DNA from 3 places in the Candidatus Manganitrophus noduliformans genome. Region 2 is predicted to be linked to each of the others. Evidence: riboswitches for the same ligand, from Rfam matches in the RefSeq annotation. Region 2 holds a riboswitch; each other region holds the start of a gene.
The links. Region 2 has a riboswitch for cyclic di-GMP ahead of MNODULE_RS08940 (PilZ domain-containing protein). Riboswitches for the same ligand answer to the same signal wherever they lie in the genome.
Positions count from the first base shown of each region.

Region 1 (2,263 bases), on a different contig from region 2:
ACAGTGATGGGAATATCGATCTGGCCGTGGTCAACAGTGCCAGCGCCGATCTCACTCTGTTGTTTGGAGACGGCGCCGGAAATTTTTCAGCTCAAACGTTACCGCTCGCCGGGGGCGAACACCCCGAGTTTGCCGCGACGGGAGACTTCGATAATGATGGAAAACCGGACATCGCGGTTTCCGACAGCGCCAATAATACCCTCTCCGTTTTGCTCAATATCGGCGGCGGTCTCTTCTCCGATCCGATTCAACAATCGACCGGTGACGGCCCCCTGGCCATCTCGGCCGAAGATCTGAACGGAGACGCAAAAGACGACCTGGTCGTCACCAATGCCGGCGACAACACCCTCTCCGTCTTTTTTAATGCAGATCCCAACTAATTTACCGTTCCACATAATACAATGTTGGGATACTATTTATATTGACGTAACGACATCCCCGCCGTATATTAAAAGTTACATAAAGACACCCATGATGCCACCGACAAGAGCTACCCTCCTCGAAAGAGACGGGGCGCAAAGTCCTTGACCTAAGTCCCATAAGGATATGGTTGCAAGGATTACCGAAGCGGCAATCGCTCGAAGCTCATCCACAAAGGTGGTATGAGCTTTTTTTAGTACGAAACTGAAAAATGAGGGGTCGCTTGCGATGAGTTCAGGTCAACCAGGAATGTCGAAACGGCACAACCGACATCATTGTGCGGTCGTTCCTGTTGACTGTGAGCGGTGTGACGATATACTTGACTCAGGATATACCGATAGTAAATTTTATTCATCCGGCGGGGAGGACCCGAAAACGGGAAAACCGGCCTGTCGGCAAGTAAGCTCGGCGAGAATTTTCCAAGAGGAAGGGCACTTCGTGAGGAAACGATCACCGTTCGGTAAAAGACCCTCATCTCTGCGCCTTTTTCCTGTTATTGCCGGCTTGCTTGCGATTCTTCTCAATGCCGCATCCAGTCTTGCTGAAACCCTCACTTTGCATCCGAGCGGCCAAAACTCCAATTTCAGCGCATCGGGAACTTGGACGGTCGTCGGGGGCGGGTTCACCTATGCAAACGTCTGGGACGCCAACGACAGTGATGCGAGCTACATCGAAAATACGGCTTTAGGCAATAAAATCTACATGGATTTGGACGACACGACGCTTGTCGGATTCGTGATCAACGATGTTCAAGTTTTTGCCATGGCCCGCGCTGCGGGGTCGTCGAGCACCGGCATTCAGTTGGGATTTCGGGCCGGGCCGACCGACACAACCGACCGTCTCGGCAGCACCAGAACGGTCCGAAGCAGCTCTTACCGAAGTTATTCCGGGAACCTCTATACAACCAATCCGAGAACCAGCGCCCCCTGGACCTGGGACGACATCAACTCATTGATTCCGATCGTGCAGCATTCAACCGACTCCGACGCCCTTCGGGTCACCGAACTTTTTGTGAGAGTCAATTTTACAAAGGCCCTCTCCCCTTCCGGGAAGAATGCGCTCTCCACAGGATGGACCTTCACTCCCGGCGGGTCAGAGGCCACCGCTCTTGACACCTCCAACGGCGACACTTCCTACGCGGCAAGCACCGTACTTGACGAAACGCTCTATATGGACCTGGACGATTTCCCCGCTTCAACGACCATGATCACCGGCGTCCGGCTGAACGTGGTAGCGCGCTGTGCCACCATTCCGTGCAATCTGCAGATCGGGATCCGGACCAACGGCGTCGATTTTCTTAAAAGCTTTGATGAGGTGCCGGGCGCCGGTACCATCTACTCCATCGGGGCCACCAGCATCCATGGAAACGCCACCAGCTTTACATCCCAGCTGGCGGCCGGAAGTCAGATTACGGCGATGGGACAAACCCGAACGGTCGCTTCCGTCAGCGATCGGAACGATCTTACGGTCAGCTCCGCCTTCAGCCCGCAGTTGCCGAACGATGACGATTTGGCGGTGCCGTTCACCTTCCTCGGCGGAACGACGAGTTATCAAACATTTAGCGGCGATTTCTTCACCCGCAATCCGGCGACGCTCGCCCCCTGGAGCTGGGACGACATCAATAACATGATGGGGGTCGTCAAACATGTCACCAATGCAAACGGTCTTCGGGTCACCCAGATGTATCTCTCGATCAATTACATCGCCCCGGTGGCGCTCTCCTATAGTCCGGATACCGGTTTTGGATCGACCGGCGGCGTCTTTCCCAAAGGGGGCGGGGCCGCCACCCCGTTTACGTATAAAGTCGTCTATACCAATTTAAACAACAATGCACCGACCTCCA
Region 1 is NZ_VTOW01000002.1:810,320-812,582, forward strand. Features, by position in the region: gene MNODULE_RS13015 (FG-GAP-like repeat-containing protein) at 1-380, shown strand, start outside; cyclic di-GMP riboswitch class I at 479-567, shown strand; gene MNODULE_RS13020 (fibronectin type III domain-containing protein) at 859-2,263, shown strand, end outside.
Region 1: linked by a shared signal. The riboswitch ahead of MNODULE_RS13020 (fibronectin type III domain-containing protein) and the one ahead of MNODULE_RS08940 (PilZ domain-containing protein) in region 2 are both predicted to bind cyclic di-GMP.

Region 2 (2,263 bases):
CAACGTGAGAGAACTTCGGAACATGATTGAACAGACTGTCCTCCTCTCCCGTGACAGCGTTATCGCACCGGAGCAGCTCTCGCTCCTTACCGGTCTTATCAAAATGAATCAGGTCGATCGGCAAAAGGAAAATATGGACCGTTTCCCCCTTCCTCTCCAGGGCATTTCATTGGAAAAGGTGGAGCGCGACTTTGTCCTTCAGGCTCTTGAGCAAACTTCCTGGAATGTCACACAGGCAGCAAAGCTCCTGGGACTGACCCGCGATACGCTCCGATACCGGATGGATAAGTATAAACTTGAGCCCTCTTCTTCTTAATAGAACTCCGGTCCACATCTAAGCGGAACCGCCTTGATTCTTTCGCTGAAAAATTTACCAGTCCACCTGGACGGCCCGCACCCCCTGCATCAATAAATGGCTCAGCCGCCTAAAATTCCTCCTCGACGGATGAATTTTAGGCGGCTCCACGCACACAACATTCCTGTGAATGGGGCAATCCCCCCGTTTCGCAGCGATATCACCCAATGCTCCCGAAGAACGCTCCGATACACCCACGAGCGGTATAGTCCTTTTCTTAAAGATTTCAATCGGATCAACAATTGATCTTGATTTTCTCCCATTTTGGCATCCGGTTTGCTCTATACGGCGGCGTGATTGGAGTAATCGTAATTGAACCAAATCCAATCACCAAATCAAAAAACTGTATTCTGAAAAAGAAGGAGAATCCAATGTTCGATCTCTATTTTGGTTTTGGGGCAATTGTGTTGTTCGCGTTTTTCTACGTCAACCTCGCTTGGGCTCTGCTCTCGGCCCATACCCCTCCGCCCGGCATCATCGGGAATGACGGCAAGCCGGAACGGATCATTTCAGAGGTTTACACACGGGAGCAGGGAGTATCTGTTCTCAATGCCACACTTCGAGTTCCAGAGATGAAGAAGCAGACGGCTTCATCGAATCGCTGACGGCAATTCATCGTGAACGAAGGGAATGTAGAGGCAACTCGGCTTGTCGGCCAACGCCGAGGAGGATGGGGCCCCATCCTCCTCCGTTATGAACGGACCACGGAACACAGACGAAACATACAATGCCTAATTCGGCTTCCCTAAATATCAATCGTCATTGACGCTACATGCTTGAGTGGTATTATTTGAATTAACAATTGTATTTTGCTCCGATAATAGCACCCCTGACCGAAAGGCAGGCCCGCAAAGTCATTGGCCTACGTCTTGCCCAAGAAAGCAAGATATGGCATGAAGGACCGCCGAAGAGCTAAAAAGACGATCCCTATGCTCTTATCGGCAGAGTGTAGGGATTTTTATTTGTGGAGGAAGCAAAAGTGACGGACAGACGTTCACACCCGAGAAGGGCCATGACCGGTTGGGTTGAAATATGGGGACAGGGAGCCGATGACACTCTCAGTGGCTATGTAAGCAATGTCAGTTTGGGTGGTATCGCCGTTTACACCAAAGAGATCCTCTCGCCCGGCACCACAGTCCTGATTACAATACATTTTTTCGGCAAGCAGCGCCTAGAATCAGTAAGGGCAATCCGAGGGGAGGTTGTCTCTTCTCTGAAATTGGATAAAAACTTTCAATTAGGCATCCGCTTTCTAGAACCGATCTCAAAAGAAAATGGATCAGCTCTGTTTACATATCTTACTGAATAGTTAAGGCAACGAGATTCGAGGGGGGTTCATAACAGAAGAACATACACATCAGTCAACACGTTTGAGCTTAAAAGGAACTCTCATCTGGAATTACGACGACGGCAGTGATTCTTTTGACGGTCAGATCATCACTTTAACTCCCGCCGGCGTGGGACTTCATGCGACCAGGCCGATCCCGTCTGATACGCGAGTGCAAACCATTCTTACTTTTATGAATTCAGAAGGGAGAGAATACAGCGAATCAGTTTATGCGTGGGTGGTATGGCAACCTGTATTCATTTGGTTGAAGTCCAAGACGACTCACAAAACCATCGGGTCAGCTCTTGTACAGGAAGCGGTCGGTATTACAAACCCCATTGAGTAGGGAGGAAGCGATGCAAGAGATCATCAAACCGTTTCTGTTGTTCTCCGTGATCACGGCATTCTGGGCTTCGACCGCTCAGGCGGCCATCGACATTTCTTTCAAGAATCCGGAACGCTACACCGATGCGGGACGCTACCTGGGCGATCGGGTCTCCGAGCAGGTCATTCAAGAGCTTAAAGAATACCCGGAATCGCTTGGAGAGCGTTATCTCAAACCGAACCAGAGTCTAAAAATC
Region 2 is NZ_VTOW01000001.1:1,855,914-1,858,176, reverse strand. Features, by position in the region: gene MNODULE_RS08950 (sigma-54-dependent transcriptional regulator) at 1-316, shown strand, start outside; gene MNODULE_RS08945 (hypothetical protein) at 598-960, shown strand; cyclic di-GMP riboswitch class I at 1,168-1,264, shown strand; gene MNODULE_RS08940 (PilZ domain-containing protein) at 1,320-1,664, shown strand; gene MNODULE_RS08935 (DUF3016 domain-containing protein) at 2,039-2,263, shown strand, end outside.

Region 3 (2,263 bases), on a different contig from region 2:
CAAGGCTCCGCCGGCGGTGATATTGATCGCGCCCATTCCGGAGATCACCGGCGCGGCGGTGTCCGCCGGCGCCAATGTCCTTACGCTCGCCGCGGCGCTCTGCGCCGAGAGGTTCCCCGCGGCGTCATAAGCCGCCACGCGATAACTGTAGACGGTATCGGGGGTCAGATTCCCGTCCGAGTAGGTCAGCGTGGTCCGCGTGGCGACTTGCACCCCGTTGCGATAGATCCGATAGCCGGCCACCCCGACGTTATCCGTGGAAGCGCTCCACGTCAAATTGATCTGAGTGGTCGACAGCGCCGCCCCGCTAACATTTCCGGGAACGGTCGGCGTCGTGGTATCCGATAGCGTTGTAAAAATCTGATCGGCCGAGGTCGCCAGATTGCCCGCCGCGTCCCGGCTGAGGACCCGGTAGTGATAGAGCGTGCCGGGGAGTAGATTCGAAAGGGTCTGACTGTGCACGGTCACCAAGCTCGACACCAACGGCGTGGTCAGCCCGTAGGCGGTTGTTGTGCCATACTCGATTCGCGTATCCGCCGGCTCATCGGTGCCCCAGGTAATGAGCGCCGAATTCAGGGTGCGATTGCTGTTGGTAACACTCGAGATCAGCGGCGCAATCACATCGTTTAGCGGAGGGATGGTTTTGCGGGCTTCATTCGAGAAGCCGCTTTCCTTGCCGTTCGTATCATAGGCGGTGACCGCGAAATAGTAGGTCAGCCCCTCGGTCAGGTTCGGCACCGTCCAGGAAGTCACCCGTCCCACATTGATCGGAGGACTGTAGACCCCCGGCAGCAGACCGACGTAGACCCGGTAGCCTGCCAGGTTTCCTTCGCTGTTCGGATCCCAGGTCAGGACCGCCTCCCCGGCGAGGGCAAGCGCATGATGATCGAGGATGAGAAGAAAAACAAGGGCGAGAAGAAGCCTGCACCTTCTCAAGTAATCTGCCACGGCGAACCTCCAAGCGCGAAAAAGGAAAAGAGCTATTTCCTTTGGCGGCTCGGCGGGCGTGGCCGGATGGCGGTAGCCCCGTTACTCTGCGTCCCCACCTTTCGATGGGTTTGCTCTGAGCAAAGGTCAAATGCGAGTATGTATGGTGAGTGTTGATTCAGTCCGTGATAGGGGCGACCCAAACGCGCCCCAAAAAAAGCCGCCATTCCTTTGGCGGCTCGGCGGGCATGGCTTTACAGCTTTAGCCCCGTTGCTCTGCGTCCCCATCTTTCGACGGGTTTGCTCTGAGCAAAGGATCGATAGATGTCCTGGATGAACGGCTTTCGAAGCGTATACAGCTTTCATGGTATACGTCGATAAGAGGTTATATAACACATTTAAAATTTAAGAGTCAACGAGTTTTCCACACGTGACAAAAAATTATTTCGGCATGAGACATCCCTCCGAAAGACATACCGTCATCCACTTTTGAAAGACACGCCACCTCTGCAGATCCGGTTTGAATCAATGCTCCGGCGCGGCCCCATCGTTGCCTTCATGAACGCCGTTGTTCTAAAATGAGTTGATCAAGCCTCGATCTCAAGAATTTCTTCACGAGGAGAAAGGAAGGAGGGTCATGGAAGCACAAGCGGTTCGCGTCGGATGTTCCGGCTGGCAATATCGTCATTGGAAAGGGAACTTCTATTCCGCTTCCCTCCCTCAGAAAAAATGGCTCGACTACTATGCCGCGCAATTCGACACCGTCGAGATCAACAACAGCTTCTACCGGCTTCCGAGCGAAAAAACGTTTTCCGAATGGCGCGATCGGGTCCCCGATCATTTTCTCTATGCGGTGAAAGCGAGCCGGTATCTCACCCACATCAAGAGGCTGAAAGATCCCGCCGACCCGCTCCACCTCTTCTGGAGCCGGGCCCGGCTTCTTGGACCGAAGCTCGGCCCCGTCCTTTATCAACTCCCTCCTCGTTTAAAGCGGAACGAGCGGCGGCTCTTCGACTTTTTGGAGGCCCTCCCGGACCACCCGCTGCAAGTGGTTGAATTTCGAGATCCAACCTGGTATACCGATGAGATCTTCCACGCGATGGAGGCGAGAGGGGTGGCGATGTGCCTCCACGATCATCACGAATCGGCCACGCCGCGGGAGACGATCGGGCCGTTTGTCTATACCCGATTTCACGGCGGCGACGGTCATTATCAAGGGGCCTACTCCGATCGGACGCTCAGAGACTGGGCGGCCTGGCTTGCAAACGAAGCCCGGTCTGGAAAAGCGATTTATGCCTATTTCAACAACGACACCGGCGGGCACGCGCCGCGGGAC
Region 3 is NZ_VTOW01000002.1:490,130-492,392, forward strand. Features, by position in the region: gene MNODULE_RS11620 (fibronectin type III domain-containing protein) at 1-948, opposite strand, end outside; cyclic di-GMP riboswitch class I at 989-1,073, opposite strand; cyclic di-GMP riboswitch class I at 1,158-1,242, opposite strand; gene MNODULE_RS11625 (DUF72 domain-containing protein) at 1,565-2,263, shown strand, end outside.
Region 3: linked by a shared signal. The riboswitch ahead of MNODULE_RS11620 (fibronectin type III domain-containing protein) and the one ahead of MNODULE_RS08940 (PilZ domain-containing protein) in region 2 are both predicted to bind cyclic di-GMP.